Regions from separate parts of the Pantoea sp. SYBGC1 genome, predicted to be linked through region 2. Evidence: predicted binding sites of a transcription regulator. Region 2 holds the regulator's gene; each other region holds the start of a gene.

Region 1 (7,343 bases), on a different contig from region 2:
ATCTTCGCCAAAATCTGCTCTATTCCCCACCCTTCTTATCATGAAGAGGCGCTGGCTGAATATGTGGTCAGCTGGGCCAAAGAGCAGAATTTCTGGGTCGAACGCGATCGGGTCGGCAATATTCTGATCCGCAAACCTGCCACGCCCGGCATGGAAGACCGCACGCCGGTTGCCCTGCAGGCGCACCTGGATATGGTGCCGCAAAAGAACAACGATACCGCCCACGATTTCACGAAAGATCCGATTCAGCCATGGGTTGACGGCGAGTGGGTGAAAGCGCGCGGCACTACGCTGGGTGCAGATAACGGCATCGGCATGGCGTCAGCGCTGGCGGTACTGGCTGACAGCAGCCTGACGCACGGCCCGCTGGAAGTGCTGCTGACGATGACCGAAGAGTCGGGCATGGATGGCGCATTTGGCCTGCAGCCGGACTGGCTGCAGGCAGAGATCCTGATCAACACCGACTCTGAAGAAGAGGGTGAGATCTACATGGGTTGCGCGGGCGGCATCGACTTTATTACCACACTGCCGCTGAGCCGCGAAGCGGTGCCGGCCGGCTATGAAACGCTGAAGCTGACGCTCAAAGGGCTGAAAGGCGGTCATTCCGGTGCGGATATCCACCTGGGTCTTGGCAACGCGAACAAACTGCTGGCGCGTTTTCTTGCCGCCCATGCCCGCGAGCTGGATCTGCGTCTGATCGACTTTACCGGCGGCACGCTGCGTAATGCGATCCCGCGTGAAGCCTTTGCCACGCTGGCCGTAGAGAGCCACAAAGTGGATGCGCTGAAATCTGCGGCGATGCACTTCCAGGCGGTACTGCTCAACGAGCTCGGCAGCAAAGAGAAGCATATTGTACTGCAGACCGAGCCGCTGGCACAGCAGGCTGAGGCGCTGAGCGCAGAGAGCCGCGATCGCTTTATCAACCTGCTCAACAGCACCCCTAACGGCGTGATCCGTAATTCAGACGTGGCGAAAGGCGTGGTTGAAACCTCGCTGAACGTGGGTGTGGTCAGCATGGATCAGGCTAACGCTGAGATCATCTGCCTGATCCGTTCGCTGATCGATACCGGCAGAGAGTGGGTGGTAGAAACGCTGACCTCGCTGGGCGCGCTGGCGGGCGCACAGACCGCGCCAAAAGGCGGTTATCCGGGCTGGCAGCCTGACGCCGACTCACCGGTCATGGCGCTGACGCGCACCACCTACGAAGCGCTGTTTGGTAAAACGCCTAACATTCAGGTGATCCATGCCGGTCTGGAGTGTGGTCTGTTCAAAAAACCCTATCCGCATATGGATATGGTCTCTATCGGACCGACCATTACCGGCCCGCACTCGCCGGATGAGCAGGTGCATATTGAGAGCGTTGGCCTCTACTGGAAGCTGCTCACTGCGCTGCTGAACGCGATTCCGGCAAAAGCGTAATTGATGTTGCTCCCCTGTCCGCTGCCGGGCAGGGGAGATTTCAGAGTCCCAGCAGCAGCTGGCGCTCCAGCTGCGGGTCCACCAGCGTGACATGCAGCCCCACCAGCCTTACTCCGCGATCTGCCCGACGCGCTTCCCAGACCTGACGCGCCACCGCCACCATATCCTCTTTATTCAGCACCGCCCAGACGTGCTCCTGCGTGGTCTGCTGAAAATCGCTGAACTTAAATTTCACCCCCTGCCGGGCGATCTGCTTATCTGGCCGGATAGCACCCAGACGGCGATCCAGCTCCGCATAGAGATAGTCAATAATCGGCAGACACTGCTCCCAGTGGTGGATATCTTCCGGCAGCGTGCGCTCTACCCCGAGCGACTTACGTTCACGTTCGACGATCACTTCGCGGTCGTCAATGCCGTTGCTGCGTTCCCAGAGCGAGCGGCCAAACTTTCCGAAGCGCTTCAGCAGCAGCGCCAGGTCGGCGCGCTGCACGTCAGCACAGGTACGCAGCCCCATCTCCTCCAGTTTTTTGGTCGCCACTTTGCCCACGCCCGGGATCTTACTGAGCGGCAGCTCATGCAGAAACGCCGGCACCGCCTGCGGGGTGATCACATACTGGCCGTCAGGCTTATTAAGGTCGGAGGCGATTTTCGCCAGAAATTTGATCGGTGCGATGCCGGCCGACGCCGTCAGCCCGGTTTCGCGCAAGATATCCGCGCGGATCGCCTGCGCCATCAGCGTCGCCGACCCCTGGCAGTGCAGACTGCTGGTGACATCCAGATAGGCTTCATCCAGCGAGAGCGGTTCAATCAGTGGCGTATAGCGGAGAAAGATGTCGCGGATCTGTCGCGAGGCCTCTTTATAGGCGTCAAAACGCCCCGGCAGCAGGCGCAGATGCGGACAGAGACGCAGCGCGGTCGAGGTCGGCATGGCGCTGCGCACGCCATATTTGCGCGCCGGATAGTTAGCAGTACTGATGACTCCGCGCTGAACGCGGTTGCCGCCAATCGCGATAGGAATATCCCGCAACGACGGATCGTCACGCATCTCAACCGCTGCGTAAAAGCAGTCCATATCGACATGAATGATTTTGCGCATACCCCCTCCGGACACTGGCTAAGTATACAGTAGCGAAGGCGTTGAGCAATCTTCCTCATCATCAATGTCGCGCCTGAGCGTTTTTACTCCCCCGATGCTTCACAACTTTGCGCCATTTTGTTGCCCGCTATCTTGATTAAAAGCCAGACAATGTTAATGTTGCGCAGCGATAGCGGATATTTCCGATAATGCAACTGAGTGACGCTGCGCGTCTGAGTTTTTCTTCACTTCAAGGTACACACAGAATGGGCAGAATCGCACTGCTGTTCGCGATGATTCTTATGCCAGTCCTTAGCTGGGCAATCACACCTGAACCCGCACAGCCGCTGGCTCCGGTAAGCAAAGAGTTAAAGAAACAACTGCTGGGTACGCCGATGTTTATTCAGATTTTCAAAGAAGAGCGTACGCTGGAGCTCTATGGCAAAATCGGTAATGAATATCGCCTGCTGGACAGCTATCGCATCTGTAATTTTTCCGGCGGACTCGGTCCCAAGCGCCGCCAGGGCGACTTCAAAAGTCCGGAAGGTTTCTACAACGTTAAACTTAATCAGCTGAAACCCGACAGCCGCTTTTACCGCGCCATCAATACCGGTTTTCCTAACCAGTACGATCGCAGCAAGGGCTATAACGGCAACTATCTGATGATTCACGGCGACTGCGTTTCCGTGGGCTGCTACGCCATGACCAACGGCTCAATGGATGAGATTTTCAACTACGTTAATGCGGCCCTGCGTAACGGCCAGCAGGAGATGCAGCTGAATATCTATCCGTTCCGCATGACGGAAAGCAATATGCAGCGTCATCGCTATTCGACCTACATCGATTTCTGGCGCGAACTGCAGCCGGGCTACGCCTATTTTGCTAAATATCACGTACCGCCCAGCGTTAACGTCACCGCAACGGGTCAGTATGCGGTGAACAACACGCCGGTACTTTCTGCACCGGACGCGGCGTCCAAATCATTCCTGGCGCTCACCCAGGCAAAATAGTGCCCACTCGCCTGGCGCTATCCGGTGCCAGGTTTCATTTCCGGTCAGCGGCTGCGTGGCGATAACCGTCACCACATCATGTGGCGTGGTCTGCTGCTGGAAATCGATCTCCACATCCTGATCCAGCAGGCGCGCTTTACCAAACGGCGCGCGCCGCGTGATCCAGTAAAGATTGGTAGAGCAGAACGCCATCAGATAGCGACCATCCGATAGCAGCATATTGAAAACGCCCTTTTCACGCAGCTCGCCGGCGAGCTCGGCGATATAGCGGAATACGGCGGGCCAGTTGCCTGGCGTGCGCGGATAGCGCGCCTGCAGCTGTGAGAGGATCCAGCAAAACGCCTTTTCACTGTCGGTCTCCCCCACCGGGCGGAAGTGGCCGCTGTCGAGCTGGCGATAGCCTTTAAGCTGTCCGTTGTGCGCGTAAGTCCAGTTGCGGCCCCACAGCTCGCGGGTAAACGGATGCGTATTCTCCAGCGAGACTTCGCCCCGGTTTGCCTGGCGGATATGCGCGACCACCGAGTGCGATTTGATCGGATACTCCTGCACCAGGCGGGCAACCGGTGAATTTACGCTCGGCAGCGGATCTTTAAACGTGCGGCACCCTTTACCTTCATAAAAGGCGATACCCCAGCCATCTTTATGCGGCCCGGTACCGCCGCCGCGCTGCACCAGTCCGGTAAAACTGAAACAGATATCCGTAGGGACATTGGCGCTCATCCCGAGCAGTTCGCACATAGCTTCCCCCCTTCTCACTCCTCCCGGCATGCGGGAAGGCAGCGTAAATTACTTAACCATCTCTTTTTCAATCAGCAGCATCAGGATATGGATCACTTTAATGTGGATCTCCTGAATGCGATCGGCATAGCCGAAATGCGGCACCCGGATCTCAATATCTGCACTGCCCGCCATTTTGCCGCCATCTTTGCCGGTCAGGGTGATCACTTTCATTCCCTGCGCGCGCGCAGCCTCAATCGCTTTGATAATGTTAGCGGAGTTGCCGGAAGTGGAGAGCCCCAGCAGCACATCGCCTTCGCGCCCGACCGCTTCCACATAGCGCGAAAACACATGGTCGTAGCCGAAGTCGTTGCTGACGCAGGAGAGATGGCTGACATCGGAAATCGCAATCGCCGGGTAGCCGGGACGATTTTCGCGATAGCGGCCGGTCAGCTCCTCGGCAAAATGCATCGCGTCACAGTGCGATCCCCCATTGCCGCAGGAGAGCACTTTTCCGCCCGCTTTGAAACTGTCTGCCAGCAGCACCGCAGCGCGCTGAATAGCGTGGATGTTCGCGTCGTCACTCAAAAATCGGGTCAGGGTGTCGGCGGCTTCGTTGAGTTCCGAGCGAATGATGTCCTGATACATAGGAGATGTCCTTTAGCGGAGAGGTTAACCCGGCAAGTTTAACGGAATGCCACAGGGGCGCAAAGCGCTGGCAGCAGGGAAAACGCGTCCGCTACAGCGTCGCCAGGTGATAAATGCGCCAGCCGCGATGATTTTGTGAGCCTGGTTGTAATTGTGATGTAAAGGAATTGCTTATTAAGACCGGCTGCTCTAAACCTGTGACTAACAGGTCAGACCTCTTACTACTTACGGAGCGATTCACTATGCTGCTGGTTTCCATCGTGGCGACGCTACTGCTGGTTAGCGCCCTCTTTTATCATCAGATATCCCTGCGTCTGAGCAGCGCCATCCTGCTGCTCTGGACCGCTGCCATGGCCTTGACCGGCCTCTGGAGCGCCTGGCTGCTGCCGCCGCTGGCGCTGGTCCTGCTGCCGTTTAACCTGACGTTGCTGCGCCAGCGCCTGTTTTCAAAACCGGCTCTGCGGGGCTTTCGCAACGTCATGCCGCCAATGTCACGCACCGAGCAGGAAGCGATCGATGCCGGCACGACCTGGTGGGAAGGCGACCTGTTTCAGGGCAAGCCGGACTGGCAGAAGCTGCATAACTACCCGCGCCCGCACCTCACCGATGAGGAGCAGGCGTTTCTGGATGGTCCGGTTGAGGAAGCGTGCCGTATGGCAAACGACTTCGCGATTACTCATGAGCTGGCCGATTTACCGCCGGAACTGTGGGCCTATCTGAAGCAGCATCGCTTTTTTGCCATGATCATCAAAAAAGAGTATGGCGGCCTGGAGTTTTCCGCTTATGCGCAGGCGCGCGTATTGCAGAAGCTGGCTGGCGTCTCCGGTATTCTGGCGATCACCGTCGGCGTCCCGAACTCTCTGGGGCCGGGTGAACTGCTGCAGCACTACGGTACTGAGGAGCAGAAAGATCACTACCTGCCACGACTGGCACGCGGTGAGGAGATCCCCTGTTTTGCCCTGACCAGCCCGGAAGCGGGTTCTGATGCGGGTGCCATTCCTGATACCGGCGTGGTCTGCATGGGCGAGTGGCAGGGCCAGCAGGTGCTGGGGATGCGTCTGACCTGGAACAAACGCTATATCACGCTGGCGCCGGTCGCCACCGTGCTGGGCCTGGCGTTTAAACTTTCCGATCCCGATCGCCTGCTGGGCGATAACCCGGAGCCGGGAATTACCTGTGCGCTGATCCCGACCCATACGCCGGGCGTGGAGATCGGTCATCGCCACTTCCCGCTCAACGTGCCGTTCCAGAACGGCCCGACGCGCGGCAACAACATTTTTGTGCCAATTGACTATATTATCGGCGGCCCGGCGATGGCCGGTCAGGGCTGGCGCATGCTGGTCGAGTGCCTCTCAGTCGGGCGCGGCATCACCCTGCCCTCTAACTCCACCGGCAGTCTGAAAAGCGTGGCGCTGGCCACCGGCGCTTATGCGCATATCCGCCGTCAGTTCAAAGTGGCGATTGGCAAAATGGAAGGCATTGAAGAGCCGCTGGCGCGTATTGCCGGTAATGCTTACGTTATGGACGCAGCCGCCACGCTGATCACTACCGGCATTATGCAGGGTGAAAAGCCCGCCGTGCTCTCTGCGATTGTGAAGTATCACTGTACCCACCGCGGTCAGCGCGCCATTATTGACGCGATGGATATCGCGGGCGGCAAAGGCATTATGCTCGGAGATAACAACTTCCTCGCCCGCGCCTATCAGGGTGCGCCAATTGCCATTACGGTTGAGGGCGCCAATATCCTGACGCGCAGCATGATTATCTTCGGCCAGGGTGCCATTCGCTGCCATCCGTGGGTGCTTAAAGAGATGGACGCGGCGGCGAAGAACGATCTCTCCCGCTTTGACCACGCGCTGTTCAGCCATATCGGTCACGTCGGCAGCAGCGCGGTACGCAGCCTGTGGCTTGGCCTGACCAACGGCCGCACCAGCGCCGCGCCGACGCGTGACGCGACGCGCCACTACTATCAGCAGCTTAATCGCCTGAGCGCAAACCTGGCGCTGCTCTCCGATATCTCCATGGCGGTGCTCGGCGGCAGCCTGAAGCGGCGCGAGCGTATCTCTGCCCGCCTTGGCGATGTGCTGAGCCAGATGTATCTGGCCTCCGCTACGCTGAAACGCTATGACGAAGAAGGACGCCATGAAGCCGATCTGCCGCTGGTGCACTGGGGCGTGCAGGATGCGCTGCATCAGGCAGAAGTGGCGATGGACGATCTGCTGCGTAACTTTCCGAACCGTCTGGCCGCCGGTGCGCTGCGCCTGGCTATCTTCGCCGGCGGCAAACGCTGCCTGCCGCCGTCAGACAAACTTGATCATAAACTGGCGAAGCTGCTGCAGCTGCCTTCTGCCACCCGCTCCCGCCTTGGCCGCGGTCAGTATCTGACGCCAGCTGAGCATAATCCGGCGGGCCAGCTGGAGCAGGCGCTGCAGGATGTGATGGCGGCAGAAGTGATCCACGATCGCCTCTGTCAG
Region 2 (7,343 bases):
TCTCAGCGCGAGGAATACGGTAATAGCCAGCCATAAACCATGATTTCCGAGCCACGGCAGCGTCAGCAGCGTCAGCGCATAGCCCAGCGCCGCCAGCAGCATGCTGTTGCGCATATCCCGGCCGCGCGTGGCTCCGATAAACATCCCATCCAGCAGATAGCACCAGACGCCAGCCAGCGGCAGGATCACCTGCCAGATAAGATAGCGGTCGGCCGCCTCACGCAGCGACTCAATTGAGGTCAGCAGCGCAACAATTGCCGGGCCGCAGAGGGCGTAAATCACAGCGAACAGCAGCGCCACAATGCCCGCCTGCCGGCAGGCGGCATACCAAATCAGCCGCAGCCGGCTGCGATCGCCTGCGCCGGTCGCCTCACCGGAGCAGGCTTCCACCGCATACGCAAAACCATCCAGCGCATAGGCGGTAAAAGTCAGGAACATCAGCAATACCGCATTGACCGCAACCACGTCAGCGCCGAGTCGCGCGCCCAGCAGCGTCAGCGAGGCGAAACAGAGCTGCAGCAGCAGCGAACGCAGCATGATGTCGCGGTTAAGCCGGAACAGGCGCGCGGCGTCGCCGCGCCAGCTGGCTTTAAGCAGCGATAATGATATGCCGCGCAGCGCCAGCACCCGCGCCACCATCCAAACCCCCACGGCCAGCGTCACATAGTCCGCGACGGCGGTGGCCGCTGCGGCGCCCGCCACGCCCCAGTGCCACTGCAGAACAAACAGCAGATCGAGCAGGATATTCACGACGTTGCCGGTGATAAGCAGCACCATCGGCGCGCGCGCATACTGTACGCCGAGCAGCCAGCCGAGGATCACCAGGTTTGCCAGCGTGGCAGGCGCGCTGAGCCAGCGGATAGCGATAAAGGTTTGCGCCTGCTGCTGCACCGCCTCGCTGCCGCCCATCAGCGCGGCTGCCAGCTCGCTGACCGGCGTTCGTAGCACAATGAACAGCACGCCTGCCGCCAGCGCAATCAGCATCGGCTGGATCAGCGCGCGCGCCAGCGCTGGCTTATTGCCGGCGCCGAACGCCTGCGCCGTCAGGCCAGTGGTGCTCATGCGCAAAAAGAGCAGCAGCATAAAGACAAAGCTGGTGGCCGTTGCGCCCACGGCTACGCCGCCGAGGTAAACCGGGCTGTCGAGGTGGCCAATGATAGCCGTATCCACAATGCCCAGCAGCGGTACGCTGATATTAGAGAGGATCATGGGCAGCGCCAGGCGCCAGAGCGTGCGATCAGAAGAGGTAAACAGCGGCATCAGCCAGTCCTGTTATTGCGGGCAACGCGCCTCATGCAGCTGCACGGCGCCACGGTTGGAAGCAGAGGGGTAATATAGCAGACCGCGGCCTGTGCAGGCACAGACCGCAGCGGGGGGGCTAACCAGGTATTACAGCCATTCACCGGTGCGGACAATACCGACAGCCAGACCTTCAACGGTCAGAGACTGCTGGCGCGTATCCACTTCGATAGGCTGAAAATCGCTGTTTTCCGGCAGCAGATGCACGATAGCACCCTGCTTTTTCCAGCGTTTTACGGTGACTTCGTCATCAATGCGCGCTACCACGACCTGGCCATTACGCACATCCTGGGTTTTATGCACGGCAAGCAGATCGCCATCCATAATTCCGATATCTTTCATCGACATGCCGCTAACGCGCAGCAGAAAATCCGCGCTCGGCTTGAACAGGTTAGCATCGACCTGATAGTGGGTCTCGATGTGCTCCTGAGCCAGCAGCGGCTCGCCGGCAGCGACACGCCCGATCAGCGGCAGTCCGCCGCTTGTCTCTTCTTCCATCAGCAAGCGAATGCCGCGCGAGGCGCCAGAGACAATCTCAATGACTCCTTTACGCGCCAGCGCTTTCAGGTGCTCTTCAGCCGCATTGGGTGAGCGGAAGCCCAGCTGTGAAGCAATTTCAGCACGCGTTGGCGGCATGCCGGTTGAATTAATATGGTCGCGAATCAGGTCATAGACCTGCTGCTGCCTGCTGGTTAACGCTTTCATCCCGCCCCCTGGTTGTTTATACAGTCGCTGTGAGTATATACAGGTATTGGCGAAATGAAAACCGCAGCTGCGGCAAAAATCAGCGATATCTCGGTACGGGCGGCCTTAATATGCGCGCGGCCAGAGCAGCGTGATCCAGACAAACAGCGCGAGAAGGATCGTCAGCAGCACGGCGGCAGAACCCATATCCTTGGCGCGGCCCGCCAGCGGATGACGCTCCTGGCCGATTCTGTCGACCACCGCCTCAATCGCGCTGTTGAGGATTTCCACTACCACCACCAGTATCACCGAACCAATCAGCAGCACGCGCGTCACTGCGTCCACATCCAGCCAGCAGGCGACGACCACCGCAATCACCGCTGCAACGGCCTCCTGACGAAAGGCCGCTTCATGTTGCCAGGCCGCGCGAATGCCCTGCCAGGAGTAGCCCGCCGCTTTGATGATACGTAGCAGGCCGGTAACGTTATTTGCCATGAATAGGGAACCCTTGAGTAATTTTGGCGTCAATGAGTGCGCAGCGTGCGATGGCACAGCCACAGATCTTCGCTGCACTTTCTGGTATGCTTGCCGCGCTTTGCTAACAAGAGGCTTCAAGTTGTCTATGTCAGGTTGGCGTAAACTCTATTACAAATTATTGAATTTACCACTCTCTATTTTGGTAAAAAGTAAGGTCATACCGACCGATCCGGTTTCGGAGCACGGTATCGATCCCACCCGTCCCGTGATGTATGTTTTGCCTTATGATTCAAAGGCGGACCTGCTTACATTGCGTAACCAGTGTCTGCGGCTTGATCTGCCCGATCCGCTCGCGCCGCTGGAGATTGACGGCACGCTGCTGCCGCGTCATGTGTTTATCCATGATGGCCCGCGTGTCTTTCCTTACTACGTGGCGAACCCGGAGTCAGTGAAACTGTTTCACGACTATCTGGATCTGCATCGTAATAACCCGCAGCTGGATGTCCAGATGCTGCCGGTGGCGGTGATGTTTGGCCGTGCGCCAGGGCGTGAAATTCAGGGCGAGCCTACGCCGCATCTGCGCGTACTGAATGGCGTACAGAAGTTTTTCGCCATTCTCTGGCACGGCCGCGACAGCTTCGTCCGCTTCTCTTCCACCGTCTCGCTGCGCCAGATGGCGACCGAACACGGCACGGATAAGTCGATTGCACAGAAGCTGGCGCGCGTGGCGCGTATTCACTTTGCCCGCCAGCGTCTGGCTGCGGTAGGACCCAGCCTGCCCGCCCGTCAGGATCTGTTCAACAAGCTGCTGCAGTCGAAAGCGATTGAAAAAGCGGTTGAAGATGAAGCGCGCAGCAAAAAGATTTCGCATGAAAAAGCGCAGCAAAATGCCGTTGAGATGATGGAAGAGATCGCGGCAGACTTCTCGTATGAGGCGATTCGCGTTACCGACCGCATTATGGGCTGGCTCTGGAGCCGCCTCTATCAGGGCATAAGCGTCAACGGCGGCGAGCGCGTGCGTCAGCTGGCGCAGGATGGACATGAAATAGTCTATGTGCCTTGCCATCGCAGCCATATGGATTACCTGCTGCTCTCCTACGTGCTTTATCATCAGGGGCTGGTGCCGCCGCACATCGCTGCCGGTATCAATCTCAACTTCTGGCCAGCCGGCCCCATTTTCCGCCGGCTGGGGGCCTTCTTTATTCGCCGTACCTTTAAGGGCAATAAACTCTACTCCACCGTATTCCGCGAATATCTGGGCGAGCTGTTCAGCCGCGGTTACTCGGTTGAGTACTTTGTTGAGGGCGGACGCTCGCGTACTGGCCGCCTGCTCGATCCTAAAACCGGCACGCTCTCAATGACGCTGCAGGCGCTGCTGCGCGGCGGCAGCCGCCCGATTACGTTTGTACCGATCTATATCGGCTATGAGCACGTAATGGAAGTGGGTACTTACGCCAAAGAGCTGCGCGGCGCGGCCAAAGAGAAAGAGGGCTTTGTACAGATGGTGCGCGGCCTGCGTAAGCTGCGCAATCTCGGTCAGGGCTACGTTAACTTTGGCGAACCGCTGCCGCTGGTTAACTACCTGAACAAGCATATTCCCGAGTGGCGCGAGGCGATCGACCCTATCGATCCGCAGCGTCCCGCGTGGATGACGCCAGCGGTAAACGATATCGCTGCCCGCCTGATGGTGCGCATTAACGAAGCGGGTGCGGCCAACGCCATGAATCTGTGTGTGACCGCGCTGCTGGCGTCGCGCCAGCGCTCTCTGACGCGTGAGCAGCTGACGGAGCAGCTGGAGTGCTACACTCAGCTGCTGCGCAACGTGCCCTATTCACCGGAAGCGACGGTGCCCGATCTGAGCGCCGAAGCGCTGCTGGATCACGCGATGAGCATGAACAAGTTTGAAACCGAGCAGGACAGCATTGGCGATATCATTATTCTGCCGCGCGAGCAGGCCGTGCTGATGACCTACTACCGGAATAACATTCAGCACATGCTGGTGATGCCGTCGCTGATTGCCGCGATTGTGCAGCAGCACCGCGAAATCAGCGAAGCAGAGCTTTTGCGCCAGGTAAGCCTGGTCTATCCGATGCTGAAAAGTGAACTGTTCCTGCGCTGGGAAAATGCCGAACTGCCGGCGCTGCTCAGTGCGCTGTGTGCGGAGATGGCGCGACAGGGGCTGGTAACGCAGCTGGATGGGCAGATTAAGCTGAGCACCGCGCGCTATCGCTCGCTGCAGCTGCTGGCAGCCGGTATTCGCGAAACGCTGCAGCGCTTTGCGATCACTTTCGCCATTCTCAGTGCCAAACCCACGATCAACCGTGGCACGCTGGAGAAAGAGAGCCGCACGCTGGCGCAGCGTCTGTCAGTGCTGCACGGTATCAATGCGCCGGAGTTCTTTGATAAGGCGGTATTTACCACGCTGGTACTGACGCTGCGCGATGAGCGCTATATCAGCGACTCAGGTGATGCCGATGCGGAGCGCACGCACGCGATGTGGCAGATGCTGGCGGAGCTGGTCACCAGCGACGTGCGTCTGACGATTGAGAGTGCGATCGCACACGAGTAAGGCAAGGCAGGGACGCATGATGCGTCCCTGCCGGTTCAGAACAGCGCCAGAAACGGCTGCGTATTCAGCAGCACGCCAGCAAACAGCACCAGTCCGACGTAGTTGTTGTTCAGAAAGGCCTGAAAGCAGGCGTCGCGTTCGCGGCGGGCGATCAGGCTTTGCTGATAGACAAACAGCGCGCCGGCAGCCAGCAGTGACCAGTAGAATGCCCCGTTCAGATTCAGCATACTTCCCACCAGCGCCATCAGCCCCAGCGTAGCCAGCTGCAGCAGGCCAATAATCAGCTTGTCAAAACGACCAAACAGAATCGCCGTAGATTTAACGCCTATTTTCAGATCGTCATCGCGATCCACCATGGCGTACTGGGTATCGTAGGCCACCGTCCAGCAGATGTTAGCGAAGAACACCAGCCAGCAGACTAAAGGTAAGGACTCACTTACTGCAGCCCATCCCATCGGGATCGCCCAGCCAAAGGCTGCGCCAAGTACCACCTGCGGCAGATGGGTATAGCGTTTCATAAAGGGGTAGACCCACGCCAGCGCCAGCCCGCCAAAAGAGAGCAGAATGGTCATGCGATTCATGGTCAGCACCAGCATAAACGCCAGCAGGCCCAGCGCGGCAAACAGCAGCTTTGCCTCTTTCTCTGAAACCGCCCCGCTCGCCAGCGGCCGGCCGGCGGTGCGTTTGACATGACCATCCACTTTGCGATCGGCGTAATCATTAATGACGCAGCCGGCAGCGCGCATAACGATGACGCCAAGCACAAACACGATCAGCACCGGGAGCGGCGGTACCGCCATGCCAGCCAGCCACAGCGCCCAGAGCGTGGGCCACATCAGCAGCAGCGTGCCGATAGGTTTGTCGATGCGCATCAGGCGGCTGTAAGCCTGCCATTTGCTTACAGGTAGTGATTTTTGCACAGGTTTCATCCTTGCTGCAGCGCGCGGTAAAGCGGCGATGCCGGTAAAAAAAGTTCAGTTAACAGAAGGGGCTTCTCCGAAAGGCGCAGGCGAGAACGCCGTCCCCACAAATCGCCGGCCTGGCCAGGATGAATAAAATCGCGGCTCAGCGCTGAAGAGGCAAAAAGATAGCGCCCCAGCGGGCGTGTACCAAGCTGCTGCAGCATCTGCTCCGGTCCCTGCAGCGTACTCTCGGGCACTACGGTGCGGCCCAGCAGCCACGGCTCGCCGTCGCCGCACAGCACAATTTCACGCAGCCAGAAGCGCGTATCGTCCGGCAGAAAAGCCGCTTCTGCTGCCACTTCCGCCGCGCTGACAAAGCCTTCACGGATGGGTTGAACGGTAACCTGCCGGCAGTGCTGCTCAAAACGGCGCGTCATGGAATCTTCTTCCATCAGCCAGTCGGTCAGCGGTGCAGGCAGCAGCGAGGAGGCGGGTAACCACTGCAGGGCATATAACTGGCGCAGCGCATCGTGCGACATCAGGCGATCTCCGGCAAAAAAGTTGCCTTAGTTTACCGCAGAGCACGGCCGCTGGCACGGCCGCGAGCGCCAGAGATGATAAGGAACGCTATTCGCGCTTCAGCCGGTTGCTGTTTGCCAGCCACAGCGTGACCACCAGGATCAGGATCGCAGCGGAATAGCAGAGCGTGTCGAACGGGTTTTTGTGGTCAACGATAATCAGCCGGATAATGGCGGTGATCCCGATATAAACAAAGTAGCGCAGCGGAAAGTGATAGCCCGACTGAAAATATTTCACAATCAGCGCGATAAATTCAAAGTAGAGAAAGTAGATCACAATGCCTTCAATCAGCAGATAGGATGACGCCTGTTCACCGGTGCTGAACAGCACGTTAGCCAGATGAATCGTCTCCTTGCCGAGAAATACCACCAGGATCACGGCCAGGATCAACAGGCCGATGTTAAGTACCCACTGCAGCACCGTCGCGATAAGCTGACCGGCGGCTGATTTATCTGTCATTGCTGCGTCCTTAATGCGCAAATGAGAAGAGCGCTATCATGCTGCAATGTGATCTGAATCACAATATGACGTTAAGGTAGCGGTTCTCCGTCAGGGGCAGCGTAAACGCCGCGGATATCTCATCGCAGTGAACCGGATTCAGCTACAGTTAACAGGTCGACGCCGCTTCAGGTTATTTATATCTAACGAAAAATTCATGCGGTGCGCTACCGGTTTTCCCCCCGCTGCCGTGTTTGCCAGGCAGGCAGCTGGCTGCTTTTTGCCTGGCATACAGGAGTCTGCGACCGTGTTAACTCTGCTCAATCTGCTTTCTGCTGTCGCACTGCTGGTCTGGGGCACCCACATTGTGCGCACCGGCATCATGCGCGTGTACG
Region 3 (7,343 bases), on a different contig from region 2:
AGATCCGGACGGCATTAAAGAGATGATTATTGGTGATGGCAAAAAAACCGGCATCACCACGCGCCTCGCTGAAAACCTTACCAGCTGGCTCGCCACCAAAGGTCCGATCCAGACCGCCAAAGATGGCGTCAGCAAAACGCTGAATGAGCTGACGCAGAAGTACAACGATATGAACACGCGCATCAACGATCAGATTGCGCGTTATAAAACCCAGTTTACCCAGCTGGATCTCGCCGTCAGCAAGCTCAACAGCACCAGCGACTACCTGACGCAGCAGTTTGACAGCATGACCAGCAGCTCGAAAAAATAAGGAGTGACCATGTACGGGGCAAATGGCACGCAGGCCTATGCAAAAATTGGCGTTGAGAGCGCCGTAATGAGCGCCACTCAGCCGCAGCTGCTGACGCTGCTGTTTGATGGCGCTATCAGCGCCGTGGTGCGCGCGCGTCTGTTTATGCAGGAGGGCAACATTGCGGGCAAAGGCAACGCCATCTCGAAAGCGATCAATATTATCGAAGCGGGCCTGAAACAGGGCCTGGACGAAGCCTCAGGCGATGAGCTGACGCTGAACCTTATCGGCCTCTATTCCTATATGGTCCGCCGTCTGGTTGAGGCAAACATCCGCAACGACGTGCCAGCGCTGGAAGAGGTTGAAACGCTGCTGCGCAATATCGCTGATGCCTGGAAAGAAGTCGCTTAATCTTAATTCTTAGGACGCTATGTTATGAATACTGCACCGCACCTGATGCTGGCCTATCAGCAGATCCTCACCCTCAGCCACGGTATGCTGCGCCACGCCAGCCGCGGCGAGTGGGACGATTTAATTACTCACGAAATGGATTACGTCAGTGCGGTGGAGCGTCTGGCGCAGAGTACGGAAAGCACGCCGCCGTCAGGCCAGCTGCAGGAGCAGCTGCGTCCGGTCCTGCGTCATATTCTGGATAATGAGAGCGAAGTTAAACGCCTGCTGCAGGCGCGGATGGATGAGCTGACGCGGCTGGTCAGCCAGTCATCAGTACAGAAGTCGGTGATGCGCGCTTACGGCCAGCAGGGCGACGTCTGGCTGCCGCAGGGCTGAATGCCTGCCCTCTCCCACCGGGAGAGGGTCTCTTACTGCATTACTGCGCGGTGTGCGCCGCAACCGGTTTCATCAGTTCTGGCTCAATATCCTGAATCACCGCCTCATCGGGCCGCTGCGCCACTTCCTCCAGCGCCTGCTGGCACTCCACGGTAGGCTGTTCCACTTTGCGCAGACGCAGACCATCATACTGCAGCTCACCGTTTTCCAGCACCAGCGGCATCACGCGCGACTGGCGATTGACGTTGACCCAGTCGTCGCTCAGACGGGTCAGCTTGCCCGGTTTCGCAATGACGCGCTGCCACTGGCGGCAATCGAGCGTATCGCCGTCGGCAGTGATAATCAGACTCCCCAGCGCCTGGCCGCTGATCAGCTTGCTCTGCGGCCCGACGGTCTGCCAGTTGCCCTGCAGCGCGGCCGGCGCCGGGGTTTTTACCGCATCACTGTAGCTGTTAATCTGCGCACATCCGCTGAGTGCGACGGCGGCCAGCACGATCCACTTTTTCATTTTGATTCCCTGTCCTCGCGTTAATGGCGGCTACGGTATAATTTTTCTCAGGCGTAAGGCAAGCGATCTGCAGCAAAACCCGGCGCGCCTGACAACGCGGCAGGTTGCAGTTACACTATGCGCCGAGTTAACGACCCGGAACCGAGCATGAAAACCCCTGAAGAGTACTATAGCCTGGCACGCAGCCTGTTTTTCACCGCCCACCCCACCTTTCAGGCCGCGCTGGATGAGCTGAGCGAAAGCGACGCCCGCGCGGCGAATATGTCACTGCGTGAACTGCGCGACTGGCACGCCGAACGAATCTACGCGGCCTTTATCCGGCAGAAAAAACTGGATGGTATTCTGTTCTCTATTCAGCTCGCCGAGCCGGATAAAGCGGTTGCCGCAGAGGCGATTGAAGCCTATCTGAAGACGCACGCTGAGGCGCTGGGTATGACGTGGGAAGAGTTTTGTATAAAGAATGAGCTGTAACGCTGAGTTACAGCCCAGAAAATTGTACAAGCCGAAAAATATAGTTGTACAAAGACCCGTTTTTGTATAAGTTACGCAGCATGACAACCGTCAAGGATTGTCCCTTAACGAATGGTGCGTTTGCGCCACCTCTGGAAGTGGTGCTGGTTTTCCACTTCCAGAGGTTCATTTTTTCCCCGGCTTTTTCCAGCGCTTTTCCTCACTTCGCCGATGCGTACACTTTTTTCCGCCTGCACCGCCCGCACCCCTTGCTACTGTTTTTATTTACAGTAATATGATGCCCTGACCTTATTTGATGGATGGTTCTGATGTTTGTAGAGCTGATTTATGACAAGCGTAATGTCGCTGGCCTGCCCGGCGCGCGCGAGATGATTCAGGCTGAGCTCGAAAAGCGGGTACAGCGCGTATTTCCGGAGGCTGAAGTGCGGGTAAAACCGATGGAGCGCAACGGCATCGATACCGATTTAAGCAAAAACGATAAAGCGACCGTTGCGCGCATTGTCGAAGAGATGTTTGATGAGGCGGATATGTGGCTGGTGGCCGACTAGGCCACCCTGCCGTGTGCGGTTAGCTCTCCTGCTCAATATGGTTAACCGCAATCTCTAAATCCTGAATAGTCTGATCGATATTCTCCAGCAGTTTGCTCTGCTCATTGATCAGCTGCTCAAATCGCCCTGCATACTCTTTATCTTTGTACTCGCCGGCATCAAACGCCAGCCAGTGTGCAGAGAGCGTTTCAGTGTTGGTCTGCGCGTAGTGACGCATCTCTTTAAGCTGTGAGGTAACATCGCGCAGGTACTCAGGTTTGGTTTTAATCGCTTCTGAATCGCTCATGCTATTTTCCTTTTTGCTTGTTTTGCCCGTTAAAATAACGTCTGAGTGATTAAAGATAGTCGATAATAGCGAAGCCGCATTAAGAATAGTCGGAAGTGGGTTTCAGGCCGGGGCTGACATCCCTGTCAGTACAGATGGCTGCGCATCAGAGGTATTTGCGCGCCAGCGTCATCAGTTCCGCTTTGGCTGCCTCCCCCAGCTGGCTCACGCCATGTTCAACAAACGTAAACGCCTGGACAAAATCTTTCACCCCGGCATCCAGCGCCGCGGCGGCTGGTGACGCACTCTCTGTCTGAGCAGGTGCTGCCACCTCTGCCGGCGCAGCATCAGCGCTGACGGATGCCGTTGTCAGGGGATCGTCTGCCACAGGCTGTGCCGTCGCGTCAGCCGGTACGCTCTCCTCTGTTGTCGCGGAAGCCTCTGCGCTCGTCGCCACCTCTTCCGTTACCGCCGGGCTGGCCGGTGCCGTCTCGTTAGCAAAGTTCTCCAGCGGAGAAACATCGTGTGGATCCACTGCTGCTGCCGGGTTAATGTTCTGTTGTTCGCTCATGGTACTCTCCTTCTTTCGGGTTAACGATCGCCGCTGCCGTAGCCATACTGCGATCTGACGGGTAATACTCATCACTGCCTCCCTGCCGCTAGCTGCTGCGTTTAGCCGGTCTGGCCTTTTCGCGCACCAGTATGCCGTCGAGTTTCAGCTGCAGCTCTGAGAGCTGTTCTGTCAGTTCGGCCACCCGCGCTTCGCGGCGGTCAGAGATTTGCCGGTACTCTTCCCGGATATTTTCAACGCGCTGGTTGGCCTCGTTGCTGACGTAGATAAACATCGCGGTCATGGCAATGCATATCAGCGATAACAGCAGCATCATTCCCCCCAGCAGCAGCTGACGCCGGTGATTTCTGATCGTGAATTCACTGTTTATCTGCACCATCACGGTTCTCCTCAAGCGTGGTAATCAGTTGATTGATCTGACTGCGAAATTTATCGCTGTGATCGGTTTCAGTCGTTGCCAGCAAAATGCCCAGCGCATTTTTTATCAGGCGCAGATCGGTCTCCAGCGAAGAGATGCGGCGCAAATTGCGATCGTGGCGAATGCGCAACTCATCATTCTCCTGCCGCATCAGCGCATGACTCTCTTTCAGTAACATCACCTGCTCTTTGTAACTGGTGATAATCTCCCCGCCTGCACGATTGCTGGTTACGATGGTTGCAATGCCGGCCAGTAATGGTTTCCAGAACACCGCTGCTGCACCACCGCCGAGAAGCAGTGCGCCAACGCTGGTGATGAGACTACTCTCCATGCCTTACCTCTCAGTACTGGCAAGGGCTCCGCCCGGAATACACTGACCTCCCCTTGCCAGTCATACGATCAGTGTATTTTAAGTTTACTTTAATCATTTAATTTAAGTATACTTAAGTAAACCATTCAGGAGTTGTCAAGATGCAGAATCAGGAAACGCCAGGCCAGCGCATTCGCGAACGCCGTAAAATGCTGAAACTGACCCAGCAGCAGCTGGCGGCAGACGTCGGCGTCTCGCACGTGGCTATTTCACAATGGGAAAAAAATGAGACGCTGCCGCGCGGCGAACATCTGCTCCGGCTGGCAGAGCTGCTGCAGTGTCCGGCGGCATGGCTGTTTGATGGTGAGGGGGAACCCTTTGCGGTTGTCAGCAGCCACAGCAGCGTGCGGGCTGTGCCACTGCTGACGCTGCAGCAGGTTACCGGCTGGCTGGATGAAACCCGCCTGCAGCTGCAGCGGGAAGCCGATCACTTTCTCTACTGTGACAGTGCGGTAAGCGACAGCGCCGTCGCCGTTCAGCTGGACGATCGTTCCATGCAGCCAGCTTTTCTGACCGGCGATCTGCTGATATTTGAACCACAGCGCTCTGCAGCGCCCGGTGAGGTGGTGCTGGCGCTGTATGCCGGGCAGGCGCTGGTCAGAACGCTGCGCGTACGTTCCCCTTCGCAGAATGAAGAGAATTTTTTATTGCGCCCGGTGAATGAAGATTATCCTGTACTCAGCACGGACAAACATGAGGTGCAGATTATTGGCGTACTGGCTGAAATGCGCCGGCACTATTACGCTGGCGGCCAGTAAAACCCCGCACCGGCCCGCTACAGCGTATCGGTCAGGCGATCGATAACGATGCGGCCGGCTGCATCCATCTGGGTAATACGGTAGTTCACGTTCCATGAGCGGCGGGTGTTGAACTTGTCGCTCAGCACAACGCTCCCTTTTGCCCTGCCCTGGCTGTCTGTGATCTGCCAGCGGGTAATGGCTTCCCGATCGCCCCGGGCTGCCTGTTTCTCCTGCTCAACAAGACGATCTTCTGCTTCCAGTTTCAGGTAATCACGTAACATTTTATTCCTCCGGCTGAAGCGGCTTAAGATACGCTTTTTGTTAATCAATTCAATCGAAAATATTTATCGTTGATGCAGATTCATTTCGACCGATTGATAAATTGAATTGACCCCTGTCTTGCCGCTGCGCTTACCAGATAAATCGGTAAATATTATGCCGATTTAGCTTCTGTGCACTGGACATCCTGGTCTGTTCGACGGTTAATGTAAGAGCTTAAATAACGTTCCGGCAGGACAATTGCATGCTGACCACTATTCTTTATCGCAGCCATCTTGATGAACACGTTCCCGTCAGAGTTCTTGAAGATATCGTGGCCCGCGCCAACACCAAAAATGCGCTGTCGGACATCACCGGCATTCTGTTATTTGACGGCCGGCATTTCTTTCAGCTTCTGGAAGGACCCGATCGCGCTGTCAGACATATCTATGATCGTATTCGCCAGGATGCCCGTCATCATAATCTGGTCGAGCTGATGCATGATTTCGCGCCGGCGCGCCGCTTTGGTAATACCGGTATGGAGCTGTTTGATCTGCGTCAGCATGAGAGAAGCCGCGTGCTGCAGGCCGTACTGGATAAAGGCACCTCGCGTCACCAGCTGACCTACGACGATCGTGCGCTGCAGTTTTTACGCACCTTTGTGGAAGCGCGTGAAAAAGAGAACTATTTTGAAATCCCGCCGGCAAACACGTGGGAGTTTGTCGCGGATGAGTCGACACAGTGTGAACTGGATGATTTTCAGCACTCGATTCAGGATTGCCGCTTTGCTTTCCAGCCTATTGTTGATCCCTTTTCACGCCGCATTGCTGCCTATGAAGCGCTAATCCGCACACCTACCGGCGGGGCGCCGGAGGAGTATTTTGCTGCTTTCGGCGGTGATGCTATTTACCGGGCAGATATTCAGTCAAAAAGCCTGGCTTTTAATCTCGCCAGTAAACTCGGCCTGGAGCAGCATACGCTTACCATCAATCTGCTGCCGATGTCGCTGGTCACCGTGCCTGATGCCGTGGATTTTCTGCTCGCAGAGATCCATGCCAGCGGCCTTATTCCCGAACAGATCGTGGTTGAAGTCACGGAGAATGAAATTATTTCGCGCGCTGATGCGTTCACGGCAGAGGTGCGGAAGTTAAAAGCGGCCGGTATCAGTCTGGCGCTGGATGATTTCGGTGCCGGCTTTGCCGGCCTCTCCCTGCTGGCAAAGTTTCAGCCTGATAAAATAAAAATCGATCGTGAAATTATCTGCGACGTCCATAAAAGCGGACCAAAGCAGGCAATCGTCCACGCGATTATTAAATGCTGCGCCTCACTGGAAATTGCCGTGGTTGCCGAGGGCGTGGAAAAAGCGGAAGAGTGGATGTGGCTTGAGGCAGCCGGCATTAATCAGTTTCAGGGCTACCTGTTTGCGCGACCGGCGCTGAATGGATTCCCGTCAATTGCGTGGCCTGAAATCAGATAGCCTCAGTCAGAAGCGTATCTCTGACGACGATTTACTGCGCCTGCAACTGCTTTGCAGGCGCATCAAGCCGCTCGCTCAGAATGACATATTTCATCATTTCAAAGGTGCGCTGCGTCATCGGCACTGCGCTGCAGGGACGAAACCAGCCAAACTGCCGCTGATAGAACCATACTTCCGGATAGCGTTCGCCATCTTTCACCCAGTAATATCCATCTTTCATAAGCCTGTCGCCTCTGTTGCAGAACTGACATTCACCGCCGCCGTTCGCGACATCATTAAGTGTAGCAGCTGTCACTCCGGACGGGATATATTGATATTCTGCTTGTCGTCCTGTCAGCTATCTGCAAAATACATTTAATTTTAAAGCGCAGAGAATAATCTGCTGCGGCAATAAGCTGTTATAAATTACCTTCAGCCCTGCAACGTTTTATTCCTGCATTTCTTCATACATTATTACGCTGTTAATTATTTAGCTGCATCGCTTATTCATTGATTCAGCGCCCTGCTCAGGCTGAGCCCGCACGATAACAATGCGTCTGGGATAGCATCACGCCTGACCCTCTAACTTATACAGGCGCCTTCTATCTGTATAAGTTAGATTTTGACATTTCATGTGGTCGGATGAGATTCTGCATTTTT

Evidence for each region. The regulator LexA, encoded in region 2, represses DNA repair genes until DNA is damaged. The targets are predictions, from matches to a motif close to TNCTGTATGTACATACAGNA.
Region 1: a site for LexA is predicted at 2,528-2,547, ahead of dinB (DNA polymerase IV). Genes of this name have one in related genera too.
Region 3: a site for LexA is predicted at 2,310-2,329, ahead of AC2CF9_RS03790 (DinI-like family protein). Genes of this name have one in related genera too.

The regions. Positions count from the first base shown of each region.
Region 1 covers NZ_JBXUNM010000014.1:24,958-32,300, forward strand. Annotated here, with positions in the region: gene pepD (beta-Ala-His dipeptidase) at 1-1,419, shown strand, start outside; gene dinB (DNA polymerase IV) at 1,460-2,515, opposite strand; gene dpaA (peptidoglycan meso-diaminopimelic acid protein amidase) at 2,761-3,504, shown strand; gene AC2CF9_RS17210 (class II glutamine amidotransferase) at 3,475-4,242, opposite strand; gene lpcA (D-sedoheptulose 7-phosphate isomerase) at 4,291-4,869, opposite strand; gene fadE (acyl-CoA dehydrogenase FadE) at 5,112-7,343, shown strand, end outside.
Region 2 covers NZ_JBXUNM010000010.1:57,466-64,808, reverse strand. Annotated here, with positions in the region: gene dinF (MATE family efflux transporter DinF) at 1-1,260, opposite strand, end outside; gene lexA (transcriptional repressor LexA) at 1,390-2,004, opposite strand; gene AC2CF9_RS15220 (diacylglycerol kinase) at 2,110-2,478, opposite strand; gene plsB (glycerol-3-phosphate 1-O-acyltransferase PlsB) at 2,606-5,029, shown strand; gene ubiA (4-hydroxybenzoate octaprenyltransferase) at 5,065-5,958, opposite strand; gene ubiC (chorismate lyase) at 5,955-6,470, opposite strand; gene psiE (phosphate-starvation-inducible protein PsiE) at 6,559-6,969, opposite strand; gene AC2CF9_RS15195 (Na/Pi cotransporter family protein) at 7,256-7,343, shown strand, end outside.
Region 3 covers NZ_JBXUNM010000001.1:803,176-810,518, forward strand. Annotated here, with positions in the region: gene fliD (flagellar filament capping protein FliD) at 1-310, shown strand, start outside; gene fliS (flagellar export chaperone FliS) at 320-700, shown strand; gene fliT (flagella biosynthesis regulatory protein FliT) at 725-1,078, shown strand; gene yedD (lipoprotein YedD) at 1,119-1,586, opposite strand; gene AC2CF9_RS03785 (DUF6388 family protein) at 1,734-2,057, shown strand; gene AC2CF9_RS03790 (DinI-like family protein) at 2,366-2,605, shown strand; gene AC2CF9_RS03795 (hypothetical protein) at 2,625-2,891, opposite strand; gene AC2CF9_RS03800 (hypothetical protein) at 3,037-3,441, opposite strand; gene AC2CF9_RS03805 (hypothetical protein) at 3,530-3,820, opposite strand; gene AC2CF9_RS03810 (hypothetical protein) at 3,801-4,190, opposite strand; gene AC2CF9_RS03815 (helix-turn-helix domain-containing protein) at 4,331-4,987, shown strand; gene AC2CF9_RS03820 (hypothetical protein) at 5,005-5,250, opposite strand; gene AC2CF9_RS03825 (diguanylate phosphodiesterase) at 5,493-6,704, shown strand; gene AC2CF9_RS03830 (hypothetical protein) at 6,736-6,924, opposite strand.